DNA from 2 places in the Enterobacter kobei genome. Region 1 is predicted to be linked to the other one. Evidence: predicted binding sites of a transcription regulator. Region 1 holds the regulator's gene; the other holds the start of a gene.
The links. Region 1 encodes sigma-54, which starts transcription at its own class of promoters, with help from an activator protein. Its sites were predicted from a motif close to GTTGGCACANNTTTCGCTNT; they were not measured.

Region 1 (7,204 bases):
GCTCTGGCTTGGCGTCGCGCTGATTATTATGCCGATGGCAACGCGCATGGTCGTGGATAACGCGACGGTGTTGGCGAACTTTTTCGCCATGAGTGAACTGACGATTGGCCTGACGGTGATTGCTATCGGCACCAGCCTGCCGGAGCTGGCCACCGCCATTGCGGGGGCACGTAAAGGGGAAGATGACATTGCCATTGGTAATATCATCGGTTCCAACATATTTAATATCGCGATTGTGATGGGTCTGCCGGCCCTGATTACGCCAGGGCCCTTCAACCCTCTGGCATTCTCTCGCGATTACGGAGTGATGTTGTTGGTCAGCGTGATATTCGCCCTGCTCTGCTGGCGGCGGCAACGACAGATCGGCAAAGGCGCAGGTGCGCTGCTGACAGGTGGATTTATCGTATGGATGGCGATGCTGTACTGGCTCTCGCCTCTTCTCTCTGGGTAAACGGAAACGCATTATGTCGCAAATAGAATTGCAGCCGGGTTTTGACTTTCAGAAAGCAGGCAAAGACGTTCTGGAGATTGAACGTGAAGGTCTGGCGCAGTTAGATCAGTACATTAATCAGGATTTTAGTCTGGCCTGTGAGAAGATGTTTTACTGTGCCGGTAAAGTCGTGGTGATGGGGATGGGCAAATCCGGTCATATTGGCCGCAAAATGGCGGCAACCTTTGCCAGCACCGGAACCTCCTCCTTCTTTGTCCACCCGGGAGAAGCCGCACACGGCGACCTGGGGATGGTCACGCCGCAGGATGTTGTCATCGCGCTGTCCAACTCCGGTGAATCCAATGAAATCCTGGCGCTAATCCCGGTACTGAAGCGTCTGCAGGTGCCGCTGATTTGCATGACCAGCCGCCCGGAAAGCAGCATGGCGCGTGCAGCCGATATTCACCTGTGCGTAAAAGTACCCAAAGAAGCCTGTCCTCTCGGTCTGGCGCCAACGTCCAGTACCACCGCGGCCCTGGTCATGGGCGATGCACTTGCCGTTGCGTTGCTGGAAGCGCGTGGTTTTACGCCGGAGGACTTCGCGCTTTCCCACCCGGGTGGCGCGCTGGGGCGCAAGCTGCTGCTTCGGGTAAACGACATTATGCACACCGGGGATGAGATCCCTCACGTCAGTAAAGAGGCCTCCCTGCGTGATGCGCTGCTGGAAATCACCCGCAAGAATCTGGGCATGACGGTCGTGTGTGACGACCTGATGAAAATTCAGGGGATCTTCACCGATGGCGACCTGCGTCGCGTGTTCGACATGGGTGTAGATGTCCGTACACTTGGCATTGCCGATGTGATGACGCCCGGCGGGATTCGCGTGCGTCCGGGTACGCTGGCCGTGGATGTGCTGAACCTGATGCAGTCCCGCCATATCACCTCCGTTATGGTTGCCGATGGCGACCAGTTGCTGGGTGTGGTACATATGCATGATCTGCTGCGCGCAGGCGTAGTGTAATGAAGGATAAGACAATGAGTAATGCGGGTGCATCCCTTGCAACCTGTTATGGACCGGTTAGTACCCAGATGATGGCAAAGGCGGAAAATATTCGTCTGCTCATCCTTGATGTCGATGGCGTACTCTCCGATGGCCTGATTTACATGGGCAATCATGGCGAAGAGCTGAAAGCGTTTAACGTCCGCGATGGCTACGGAATTCGCTGCGCGCTCACCTCGGGTATCGAGGTGGCTATCATCACCGGGCGGAAAGCTAAACTGGTAGAAGACCGCTGTGAAACCTTAGGGATTACCCATCTGTATCAGGGGCAATCCGATAAAATGGCAGCGTTCAACGATTTACTGGGTAAACTGGCGATCGCGCCGGAAAACGTGGCCTATGTCGGGGACGATTTGATTGACTGGCCAGTGATGGCTGAAGTCGGTCTCAGCATTGCGGTTGCTGACGCTCACCCGCTGCTGCTCCCACGCGCTGACTACGTTACCCACATCAACGGTGGCCGCGGTGCCGTACGTGAAGTCTGCGACCTGCTTCTGCTGGCGCAGGGCAAGCTTGATGAGGCCAAAGGGCAATCAATATGAGTAAAACCAGACGTTGGGTTATCATTCTGCTTTCGCTTGTCGCACTGGTATTGATTGGCGTGAACCTGGCCGATCGCGACGATACGCAAAAGGAAGTGATCAACAATAACGATCCAACCTACAAAAGCGATCACAGCGACACCGTGGTCTATAGCCCGGAAGGTGCGCTGAACTATCGCCTGGTTGCCCAGCATGTGGAATATTTTTCCGATGAGGGCGTTTCGTGGTTTACCCAACCCGTCATGACCACATTCGATAAAGACAAAGTGCCGACGTGGTCAATTAAGTCAGATCGGGCCAAACTGACAAATGACCGTATGCTTTATCTGTATGGCCACGTTGAAGTCAACGCCCTGACCGCTGACTCGCAACTGCGGAAAATTACGACCGATAATGCCCAGATCAACCTGGTAACCCAGGACGTGACCTCGCAGGATCTGGTCACACTGTATGGCACAACATTTAATTCCAGCGGTTTAAGAATGCGCGGGAACTTACGCAGCAAGAACGCCGAGCTGATTGAAAAGGTTAGAACCTCCTATGAAATTCAAAACAAACAAACTCAGCCTTAAAGTAATTATCGCCAGCGCGATGCTGGCGGCCAGTCTCCCCGCGCTTGCTGTAACGGGCGATACCGACCAGCCGATCCACATCGAGTCTGACACTCAGTCCCTCGATATGCAGGGTAACGTCGTCACCTTCACGGGTAACGTCGTGATGACGCAGGGCACCATCAAAATTAACGCTGATAAAGTGGTCGTTACCCGTCCGGGTGGCGAGCAGGGCAAAGAGATCATTGATGGTTACGGCAACCCGGCCACCTTCTACCAGATGCAGGACAACGGCAAGCCGGTGAAAGGCCGCGCCTCGCATATGCACTATGAGCTGGCGAAAGACCTGGTTATCCTGACCGGAAACGCGTATCTGGAACAGCTGGACAGCAACATTACCGGCGACAAGATCACCTATCTGGTGAAAGAGCAAAAAATGCAGGCCTCCAGCGAGAAAGGCAAACGCGTAACCACCGTGCTGGTTCCGTCTCAGCTGCAGGATAAAGGCAAGGGTCAGGCCCCGGCACAGAAGAAGAGTAACTAATTCGTTATGGCAACATTAACTGCAAAAAATCTCGCGAAGGCCTATAAGGGCCGCCGTGTCGTAGAAGATGTCAGTCTGACCGTCAACTCCGGCGAAATTGTGGGCCTGCTTGGCCCTAACGGTGCGGGTAAAACCACCACCTTCTACATGGTGGTTGGCATTGTCCCGCGTGATGCCGGCAACATCATCATCGATGATGAAGACATCAGCCTGCTGCCACTGCACGCGCGCGCGCGTCGTGGCATCGGCTATCTGCCGCAGGAAGCCTCTATTTTCCGCCGCCTGAGCGTCTTTGATAACCTGATGGCGGTTCTGCAAATTCGTGACGACCTGACCAGCGAACAGCGTCAGGATCGCGCCAACGAGCTGATGGAAGAGTTTCACATCGAGCACCTGCGCGACAGCCTGGGTCAGGCATTGTCCGGCGGTGAACGCCGTCGTGTTGAGATTGCGCGCGCGCTGGCTGCAAACCCTAAATTTATCCTTCTGGATGAACCGTTTGCCGGTGTTGACCCAATCTCCGTCATCGACATTAAACGTATCATTGAGCATCTGCGTGACAGCGGGCTTGGCGTGCTGATCACCGACCACAACGTGCGTGAAACGCTTGCCGTCTGTGAGCGCGCGTACATTGTGAGCCAGGGCAATCTGATCGCCCACGGTACGCCGCAGCAGATCCTCGAAAACGATCATGTTAAGCGCGTCTATCTTGGGGAAGACTTCAGACTCTGATAGGGTAGAGGTAACGTAACGCCGAACCGGAGAAAAATGCTCTGAACATGAAGCAAGGTTTGCAATTAAGGCTCAGCCAACAACTGGCGATGACGCCGCAGTTACAGCAGGCAATTCGTCTGTTGCAACTGTCCACCTTAGAACTCCAGCAGGAGCTCCAGCAAGCGCTGGACAGCAATCCCCTGCTGGAGCAAGCCGATCTTCATGATGAGGTAGATACACAGCAGTCCCAGGATACAGAATCGCTCGATACCGCAGATGCACTCGAACAAAAAGAGATGCCGGACGAGCTTCCTCTGGATGCCAGCTGGGATGAAATTTATACCGCCGGCACCCCTTCCGGTACGCGTGCAGACTACCAGGACGATGAGCTGCCGGTTTATCAGGGCGAAACCACCCAGTCGCTGCAGGATTACCTGATGTGGCAGGTGGAGCTGACCCCGTTCTCCGATACCGATCGTGCCATTGCCACCTCCATTGTCGACGCCGTTGATGACACCGGCTATCTGACCGTCACGCTGGACGACATTCTGGAGAGCATGGGCGATGAAGAGATTGAGCTGGAAGAGATTGAAGCCGTTCTGAAACGTATTCAGCGTTTCGATCCCGTAGGCGTGGCAGCGAAAGATCTGCGCGACTGCCTGCTGATCCAGCTTTCTCAGTTCAGCAAAGAGACGCCATGGCTCGACGAAGCACGCTTAATCATCAGCGATCATCTGGATCTTCTCGCTAACCACGACTTTCGTAGCCTGATGCGCGTTACGCGCCTCAAAGAAGAGGTGCTGAAAGAGGCGGTGAATCTGATTCAGTCGCTCGATCCGCGGCCTGGTCAGTCGATCCAGACCAGTGAACCCGAGTACGTGATCCCGGACGTGCTGGTCAGAAAACATAACGACCGCTGGGTCGTTGAACTGAACTCTGACAGCATCCCTCGCCTGCAAATCAACCAGCAGTACGCCTCCATGTGCACCAGCGCGCGCAACGACGCCGATAATCAATATATTCGTAGCAACCTTCAGGAAGCGCGATGGTTGATCAAGAGTCTGGAGAGCCGAAATGATACCCTGCTTCGCGTGAGCCGCTGTATCGTCGAACAGCAGCAGGCATTCTTTGAGCAGGGCGAAGAATATATGAAACCGATGGTACTGGCGGATATCGCTCAGGCCGTCGAGATGCATGAATCAACCATTTCCCGCGTCACCACGCAGAAGTATCTGCACAGTCCGCGCGGTATTTTTGAGCTTAAGTATTTCTTCTCCAGCCACGTGAGTACCGAGGGCGGCGGCGAAGCGTCGTCAACGGCGATTCGCGCACTGGTGAAGAAGTTGATCGCCGCGGAGAACCCCGCGAAGCCACTGAGTGACAGTAAGTTAACCACCATGCTGTCCGATCAGGGTATTATGGTGGCACGTCGTACTGTTGCGAAGTATCGAGAGTCTTTATCCATTCCGCCGTCAAACCAGCGTAAACAACTGGTCTGACACAACCGATAAGGAAGACACTATGCAGCTCAATATCACAGGACACAATGTCGAGATTACTGAGGCCTTACGTGATTTTGTGAACGCTAAGTTCGCGAAACTCGAGCAGTATTTCGAAAGGATCAACCAGGTCTACGTTGTGTTGAAAGTGGAGAAAGTGACTCATATCTCGGATGCGACCCTGCATGTAAACGGGGGTGAACTCCATGCCAGTGCGGAAGGGCAAGACATGTACGCTGCTATCGACGGCTTGATTGATAAGCTTGCGCGACAGCTCAATAAACATAAAGATAAACTGAAACAACACTAATTGTCCGGGCAGTTAACGGGTGCAGGACGGCCTGTTGTGAAAAACAACAGGCCATTTGTACAGTTAGCGCTTAGGTGAAATTATGATGAACAACGATTCCGCTCTTCAACTGAGCAATGTCCTTAACCAGGAATGTACCCGCAGTGCCGTTCACTGCCAGAGCAAAAAACGTGCGCTGGAGATCATCAGTGAACTGGCTGCAAAACAGCTGGGCCTGCCGCCGCAGGTGGTGTTCGAAGCGATCCTGACCCGTGAAAAGATGGGCAGTACCGGTATCGGCAACGGCATCGCGATCCCGCACGGCAAACTGGAAGAGGACACCCTGCGTGCCGTCGGTGTGTTTGTGCAACTGGAAACGCCAATTGCCTTTGATGCCATTGATAATCAGCCCGTCGATCTCCTCTTCGCGCTGCTGGTTCCTGCCGACCAGACCAAAACCCATCTACACACGCTTTCGCTGGTCGCTAAACGTCTGGCCGATAAAACCATCTGCCGTCGACTGCGCTCAGCCCAAAGTGATGAAGAGCTTTATCAGATTATCACTGAAGCAGAAGGCAATCAGGATGACGCGTAACCAGGAGATGGCCTTCACATCTGTTGTCCTGAGGAGAAACGGAACATGGTGCTGATGATTGTCAGCGGTCGTTCAGGGTCGGGGAAATCCGTTGCCCTGCGCGCGCTGGAAGACATGGGTTTTTACTGCGTAGATAACCTGCCGGTGGTGTTATTGCCCGATCTGGCGCGTACCCTGGCGGAGAGACAAACCTCTGCTGCCGTCAGTATCGACGTTCGTAACATGCCCGAGTCGCCTGAAATCTTCGAGCAGGCAATGAGTAACCTGCCTGACGCATTCTCGCCTCAGCTGCTGTTTCTCGATGCCGATCGCAATACCCTGATCCGCCGCTACAGCGATACCCGGCGTTTGCACCCGCTTTCCAGTAAAAATCTCTCGCTGGAAAGCGCCATCGACGAAGAGAGCGATCTGCTGGAACCGCTGCGTTCACGCGCCGACCTGATTGTCGATACCTCAGAGATGTCCGTTCATGAACTGGCGGAAATGCTGCGTACCCGCCTGCTGGGCAAACGCGAGCGCGAACTGACGATGGTGTTCGAATCCTTTGGCTTTAAGCACGGTATTCCGATTGATGCGGACTATGTTTTCGACGTGCGCTTCCTGCCGAACCCGCACTGGGATCCTAAACTGCGTCCTATGACCGGCCTGGATAAACCCGTAGCGGCGTTCCTCGACAGGCACACAGAAGTTCACAATTTTATCTACCAGACGCGAAGCTACCTTGAGCTATGGTTACCTATGCTGGAGACAAACAATCGTAGCTACCTGACGGTGGCGATTGGCTGTACCGGCGGTAAACATCGTTCGGTCTACATTGCCGAACAGCTGGCCGACTATTTCCGCTCGCGCGGCAAGAACGTTCAGTCCCGTCATCGCACGCTGGAAAAACGTAAAACATGACCGTAAAACAAACCGTTGAGATCACCAACAAGCTGGGAATGCACGCACGCCCGGCGATGAAACTGTTTGAGCTGATGCAG
Region 2 (7,204 bases), 530 kb from region 1:
TATCCCTCGCCAGCGTCAGGGCATCCATTGGCGAGTAGACGATCCGCACGTCCGCACCGCGCGCTTTCGCCTGCAGCAGCGAGCCATTTTTCCCCGGCACGCGCATCGCATCGCCAAAGGTACAGAAAATGACGTCAGGCTGGCTGGCAATTTCAATACAGCTGTCGATGCGGCCCATTGGCAACACGCAGACCGGGCAGCCGGGGCCGTGGATAAACTCGATGTTATCTGGCAGTAGCTGGTCGAGGCCAAATTTGAAGATGGCGTGCGTGTGTCCGCCGCACACCTCCATGATCCGCAGCGGCCTTTCTTTCGTGTTGTTCAGCAGCGCCGCCCGTGTTTTCAGGTGCCCGATAAGCTGCAGTACCTGTTCTGGCGCGCGGTATTCATCAACGTAACGCATGTGCTACCGCTCCTCGCCGTACAGCAGGGCGCCCACGTCAGGCTCCACGTCAAACATGTTTTGCAGCGCATCCAGCGTGTCGCGGGCTTCCGCTTCGTTAATCACGCTCATTGCAAAGCCCACATGGACCAGCACCCACTGGCCGAGACGTGACGCGCCGGTTTCATCGGTACAGCCCACCAGCGTCAGATCCACATCGCGCAATATACCGCAGACCTCCACCCTGGCCTGGTTACCGTCGATTGCCTGAATTTGTCCGGGTACGCCTATGCACATCGTTCGCTCTCCAGCCAGTTTAGCCATGCGTCCATGCCGTCGCCGCGCGTGGCGGAGACCAGCACGATCGCAATCTCCGGATTCACTTCGCGGGCATACGCCAGGCATTTCTCCACGTCGAAATTCAGGTACGGCAGCAGGTCGACTTTGTTCAGCAACATCAGGGAGGCGGCGGCAAACATATGCGGGTACTTCAGCGGCTTGTCTTCCCCTTCGGTGACGGAGAGCACCGCGACTTTGTGGCGCTCGCCGAGGTCAAAGCTCGCCGGGCACACGAGGTTACCGACGTTTTCAATAAACAGGATGCCGCTCTCTTCAAGCGGCAAACGCGGTGCGGCATCGGCAATCATCTGCGCATCCAGATGGCAGCCTTTGCCCGTGTTGACCTGAATCGCCGGGGTGCCGGTTTCACGAATGCGCGCGGCATCGTTTACGGTCTGCTGATCGCCCTCGATCACCGCGCAAGAGACGCGTTTGTTCAGGCGCTTGAGTGTTTCTGTTAACAGCGTGGTTTTGCCTGAACCCGGGCTGGAGACCAGGTTCAGCACCAGCTGTTTGCGGGCGGCAAAGCGCGCGCGATTGCGGGCCGCGAGCTGGTTATTTTTGTCCAGCACGTTGATCTCGACGTCCAGCATCTGCCGCTGGCTCATGCCCGGCGCATGAGTGCCCGCTTCGCCGTGGCCGTAGTGCAGGTCGCCCGCGTCAGAGCGTTGCGGCGCAAAGGTAATGCCGGTCAGAACTGCCGCAGGACGCGGGGCAGGGGAAAAGGGCGCGGAGCGAAACGCGGAGTGGGGGCGGTGTTCGTCCCCTTCTATATACAGGTTGCCTTCGGCGCAACCGCAGGTACTACACATACATTACTCCTTCTCGATTTCGAGGCGTTGGATCTGCATACCGTCATCCGCCACGATCCGCAGCCCGGTACGCTGGCACTGCGGACAGCGCTGAACCTTTGAGGAGAGCAGCGTGACGTACTGCTGACACTGCTCGCACCAGCACTCCGCCTGCTGCTCGTCGATATGCAGCTCGCAGCCTTCCGCCAGCGTGCCGCGGCATACCAGCTCAAAACAGAAGGTCAGGGCGCTGGTCTCGACGCAGGAAAATGCCCCGATCTTCAGCCAGACGCCGGTGACGCGTTTCGCGTGGTTTTGCACTGCCTGCTGTTCGATAAGTTCAAGCGCTCGCTGGCAGAGGGTGATTTCGTGCATGACGCCTCCTCAATGAATTGCCCCGGTAATGCAATAACAGTGCCAGCCTGGATTTTGTCAGGGCGTGACGATGTCAATGCTGTCGAAATGACACGTCGACACCGCCGCGCTGACAGCAGTTTTGAAATTAAAGACCAATAAAATCAGTTAATTAAAAACTGGCACGGAATCTGCTTAACAGCCGCTATCTCCATTAACCGGATACCTTTTATGACTATTTGGGAAATCAGCGAAAAAGCGGATTACATCGCGCAGCGCCACCAGCAGCTACAGGAGCAGTGGCACCTCTACTGCAACTCTCTGGTTCAGGGGATCACCCTGTCAAAAGCGCGTCTGCATCATGCGATGAGTTGTGCGGCGCAAGGCGATATGCGCTTTGTCCTCTTCGGCCACTTTACGGTCTTTGTCACCCTGGCAGACAGCTTTAACAGCCATACCATTGAGTACTACGTCGAGAACAAAGAGGGTGAAAAACAGTGTATTGCGCAAGCGCAACTGATGGCTGACGGAATGGTCGATGGCTACGTCAGCAACCGCGATCGCCAGCAGGTGCTTGAACACTATCTGGAGAAAATCGCGCCGGTTTACAACGGGCTTTATCACGCGGTTGAACACGACTTACCGGTCGACCTGAAACAGCTGATCGCCGGAAACCCTTCCGCAAACGTTGCCTGAGAACCGAGTGTCGAAAAGTGTCGAGAAGACAGCTTTTCGTCGTCAAAAATGACCATCACCTGAGGATTGCCCGGTGAACCGTTTTGTAATTGCTGACTCGACGGTCTGTATTGGCTGTCGAACCTGTGAGGCGGCGTGTTCGGAAACTCACCGCCTGCACGGGCTGCAGTCCATGCCGCGCCTTCGCGTCATGCGTAATGAAAAAGAGTCTGCTCCGCAGCTCTGCCACCACTGTGAAGATGCCCCCTGCGCGGGTGTTTGTCCGGTGAATGCCATCACCCGCGTTGATGGCGCGGTCCAGCTGAACGAAAGCCTGTGCGTCAGCTGCAAGCTGTGCGGCATTGCCTGCCCGTTCGGCGCCATTGAATTTTCCGGCAGCCGTCCGCTGCACATTCCGGCCAATGCCAACTCCCCGAAAGCGCCGCCCGCGCCACCGGCTCCGGCACGCGTAAGTACGCTACTGGACTGGGTTCCCGGCATCCGCGCCGTGGCGGTGAAGTGTGACCTGTGCAGCTTTGATGAACAGGGACCGGCCTGCGTGCGGACCTGTCCGACCAAGGCGCTCATTCTGGTTAACATCCGCGATATCGCCCGTACCAGCAAACGCAAGCGCGAGCTGACCATTAATACTGACATCGGCGATCTTTCACTTCTGCAGGCGCTTAACGAGGGGGCGAAATGAACGCGATAGACATGATTAACAGCGCCGTAGCGTACTTTGCGGCCGCCGCCGTGCTGGCGCTGCTCTTCTCTTTCCATAAAATCCTGAGCGGCTGGATAGCCGGTATCGGCGGGGCGCTCGGCAGCCTGATGACGCTCGCGGCAGGCGGTGTCGTTTTGCTGGGGGGGCAATCCACAGAGGCCGTGATGCCGCTGATTCGTCACAGCGTTGAGATTACGCCGCTGAATGCCATCTGGCTGGTGACGTTCGGTCTGTGCGGGCTGTTTGTCAGCCTGTTCAATATCGACTGGCACCGCCACCAGCACACCAGAGCTAATGGTCTGCTGGTAAACCTGCTCATGGCGACGGCGGTCTGCACCGTTATCGCCAGCAATCTTGGCGCGCTGGTGGTGATGGCCGAAATTATGGCCCTGTGCGGCGTGTTCCTGACGGGCTGTAGCGCCTCCGGCAAGCTATGGTTTGCCCTCGGTCGCCTCGGCACGCTGCTGCTGGCGCTGGCCAGCTGGCTGGTGTGGCAACGCTTTGGCACGCTGGATTTCTCTGCGCTCAGCGGCCATCCGCTGGGGAGTGACGTCTGGCTGCTGGGCGTTGTGGGCTTTGGCCTGCTCGCCGGGATCATCCCGCTGCACGGCTGGGTGCCGCAGGCGCATGCCAATGCCTCCGCGCCCGCCGCCGCGCTGTTCTCTGTGGTGGTGATGAAAGTGGGTTTGTTCGGGATTTTGGTACTCACGCTGACCAGCGGGCAACCACCGCTGTGGTGGGGTGTCGTGCTGCTGCTGGCCGGGATGATCACCGCGTTCGTGGGTGGCCTGTACGCGCTGATGGAGCACAACATCCAGCGTTTGCTGGCGTACCACACGCTCGAAAATATCGGCATTATCCTGCTCGGTCTTGGCGCGGGCGTCACCGGTCTGGCGCTGAATCAGCCCGCGTTGATTGCCGCCGGATTTATCGGTGGTCTGTATCACCTCGTCAACCACAGCCTGTTTAAAAGCACCCTGTTTCTCGGCGCGGGCAGCGTCTGGTTCCGAACCGGTCATCGGGATATCGAAAAGCTCGGCGGCATTGGCAAAAAGATGCCGGTGATTTCCCTGGCGATGCTGGTGGGGCTGATGGCGATTGCCGCGCTGCCGCCACTGAACGGTTTTGCCGGCGAGTGGGTGATCTACCAGTCTTTCTTCGCGCTCGGTCAGAGCGATGCGTTTATCGGCCGTTTGCTGGGGCCGCTGTTGGCGGTCGGCCTGGCGATTACCGGGGCGCTGGCGGTGATGTGTATGGCGAAAGTCTACGGCGTTACCTTCCTTGGCGCACCGCGCACGCGTGAGGCTGAAAATGCCTGCTGTGCACCGGTATTGATGGCCACCAGCGTGGTTGCGCTGGCGCTGTGCTGCATCGCGGGTGGGGGGGCCGCGCCGTGGCTGCTGCCGCTGCTTGGAAACGCTATTCCGTTGCCGCTTGAGACGGCACAAACCACCGTTTCCCAACCGATGATAGCCCTGCTGCTGATTGCCTCTCCGCTACTGCCGTTCGTGCTGATGCTGTTCTTTAAACGCGATCGACTCGCCTCCCGTACGCGCGGCGCAGCCTGGGCCTGCGGCTACGAACACGAGCAGTCAATGGTCATCACCGCCCACGGTTTCGCCATGCCGGTAAAAGAGAACTTCGCCGCCGTGCTGAAGCTGCGCCGCATGCTCAACCCGCAGGGTTGGGTTCCGGGCTGGCAGAGTGCTGCCGCGCCCGCACTGTTCCGCCGTCTGGCGCTGATTGAGCTGTCGGTGCTGGTGGTCATTGTGATTTCACGAGGAGCCTGACATGAGTCTGTTATTGGCAATTCTTCAGGCGCTGGTGCTGTTTGCCGTTGCGCCGCTGCTCTCGGGCATCACGCGCGTGGCGCGCGCCCGGATGCACAACCGTCGCGGCCCTGGCGTGCTCCAGGAGTATCGCGATCTCTTCAAGCTGCTCTCTCGCCAGAGCGTGGCGCCCGATGCCGCAGGCTGGGTCTTTCGCCTGACGCCGTTTGTGATGGTTGGCGTGATGCTCACCATCGCCACCGCGCTGCCCGTCGTCACGGTGGGCTCACCGCTGCCTGCGCTCGGCGATCTGATCACGCTTATCTACCTCTTCGCCATCGCCCGTTTCTTCTTTGCGATTGCGGGTCTGGACACCGGGAGTCCGTTTACCGGCCTCGGTGCCAGCCGCGAGGCGATGCTGGGTGTGCTGGTTGAGCCGATCCTGCTGCTGGGGCTGTGGGTCGCCGCGCAGGTCGCAGGCTCCACCCATATCAGCTTTATAACCCATACCGTTTATCACTGGCCGGTAAGCCGCTCCATTCCGCTGGTGCTGGCACTCTGCGCCTGCGCGTTCGCCACGTTTATTGAGATGGGCAAACTGCCGTTCGATCTCGCGGAAGCCGAGCAGGAATTACAGGAGGGGCCACTCACCGAATACAGCGGCTACGGCTTTGCGGTACTGAAGTGGGGGATCAGCCTCAAGCAGCTGGTGGTGCTGCAGATGTTTGTCGGCGTCTTCTTCCCGTGGGGGCAGATGACGCACTTTTCCGCGGGCGGCCTGGTGCTGGCCGTCGTGGTTGCTGCGATCAAGCTGCTTATCGGCGTGCTGGTGATTGCGCTGTTCGAGAACAGCATGGCGCGTCTGCGTTTTGTGGCGACCTCGCGCATCACCTGGGCCGGTTTTGGCTTTGCATTTTTAGCGTTCGTCTCCTTGCTGGTGGCGTGATTAAAGAGAGTGTTTATGTCTGAAGAAAAGAAAGGTCAGCAGTATCTCGCCGCGTTGCACCAGGCTTTCCCCGGCGTGGTGCTGGAAGAGTCCTGGCAAACCAAAGACCAGATCACCGTCACCATAAAGGTGAACTACCTGCCGGAGGTGGTGGAGTTTCTTTACTACCAGCAGGGCGGCTGGCTGTCGGTGCTGTTCGGTAACGACGAGCGCCAGCTATGTGGCAATTACGCCGTGTACTACGTGATGTCGATGGAGCAGGGCGAGAAGTGCTGGCTGACCGTGCGCGTCGAAGTCGATCCGAATAAGCCGGAATATCCGTCCGTTACGCCGCGGGTGCCTGCTGCCGTCTGGGGCGAACGCGAAGTGCGCGACATGTACGGCCTGGTGCCGGTCGGCCTGCCGGACGAGCGCCGTCTGGTGCTGCCGGACGACTGGCCGGATGAACTCTATCCGCTGCGTAAAGACAGCATGGACTACCGCCAGCGCCCGGCGCCGACCACCGACAGCGAAACCTACGAGTTCATTAACGAGCTGGGCAGTAAAAAGAACAACGTGGTGCCGATTGGCCCGCTGCACGTCACCTCCGACGAACCGGGCCACTTTCGTCTGTTCGTCGACGGCGAAAACATTATCGACGCCGACTACCGCCTGTTCTACGTCCATCGCGGCATGGAAAAGCTGGCGGAAACCCGCATGGGCTACAACGAAGTGACGTTCCTTTCTGACCGCGTGTGCGGCATCTGCGGCTTTGCCCACAGCACCGCGTACACCACGTCGGTAGAAAACGGTATGGGGATCGTGGTGCCGGAACGTGCGCAGATGATCCGCGCCATTCTGCTGGAGGTGGAACGTCTGCACTCGCACCTTCTAAACCTTGGCCTGGCCTGCCACTTCGTCGGTTTTGACTCCGGGTTTATGCAGTTCTTCCGCGTGCGTGAAGCCTCGATGAAGATGGCGGAGATCCTCACCGGGGCGCGTAAAACCTACGGGCTGAACCTGATCGGCGGGATCCGCCGCGACCTGCTGAAAGATGACATGATCCAGACCCGTCAGCTGGCGCAGCAGATGCGCCGGGACGTGCAGGAGCTGGTGGATATGCTGCTCAGCACGCCAAACATCGAGCAGCGCACCGTAGGGATTGGCCGTCTTGATCCGGAAATTGCCCGCGACTTCAGCAACGTCGGCCCGATGGTGCGCGCCAGCGGCCACGCCCGCGACACC

Region 2: hypA (hydrogenase maturation nickel metallochaperone HypA) is a predicted target of sigma-54. The motif match lies at 1,915-1,934, and genes of this name have one in related genera.

The regions. Positions count from the first base shown of each region.
Region 1 covers NZ_CP017181.1:4,308,939-4,316,142, forward strand. Annotated here, with positions in the region: gene BFV64_RS20885 (calcium/sodium antiporter) at 1-451, shown strand, start outside; gene kdsD (arabinose-5-phosphate isomerase KdsD) at 465-1,451, shown strand; gene kdsC (3-deoxy-manno-octulosonate-8-phosphatase KdsC) at 1,466-2,032, shown strand; gene lptC (LPS export ABC transporter periplasmic protein LptC) at 2,029-2,604, shown strand; gene lptA (lipopolysaccharide ABC transporter substrate-binding protein LptA) at 2,573-3,127, shown strand; gene lptB (LPS export ABC transporter ATP-binding protein) at 3,134-3,859, shown strand; gene rpoN (RNA polymerase factor sigma-54) at 3,907-5,340, shown strand; gene hpf (ribosome hibernation promoting factor) at 5,363-5,650, shown strand; gene ptsN (PTS IIA-like nitrogen regulatory protein PtsN) at 5,733-6,224, shown strand; gene rapZ (RNase adapter RapZ) at 6,270-7,124, shown strand; gene npr (PTS phosphocarrier protein NPr) at 7,121-7,204, shown strand, end outside.
Region 2 covers NZ_CP017181.1:3,783,184-3,790,387, reverse strand. Annotated here, with positions in the region: gene hypD (hydrogenase formation protein HypD) at 1-403, opposite strand, end outside; gene BFV64_RS18375 (HypC/HybG/HupF family hydrogenase formation chaperone) at 407-679, opposite strand; gene hypB (hydrogenase nickel incorporation protein HypB) at 670-1,533, opposite strand; gene hypA (hydrogenase maturation nickel metallochaperone HypA) at 1,537-1,887, opposite strand; gene hycA (formate hydrogenlyase regulator HycA) at 2,098-2,562, shown strand; gene BFV64_RS18355 (4Fe-4S dicluster domain-containing protein) at 2,636-3,244, shown strand; gene hycC (formate hydrogenlyase subunit 3) at 3,241-5,055, shown strand; gene BFV64_RS18345 (respiratory chain complex I subunit 1 family protein) at 5,057-5,980, shown strand; gene hycE (formate hydrogenlyase subunit HycE) at 5,996-7,204, shown strand, end outside.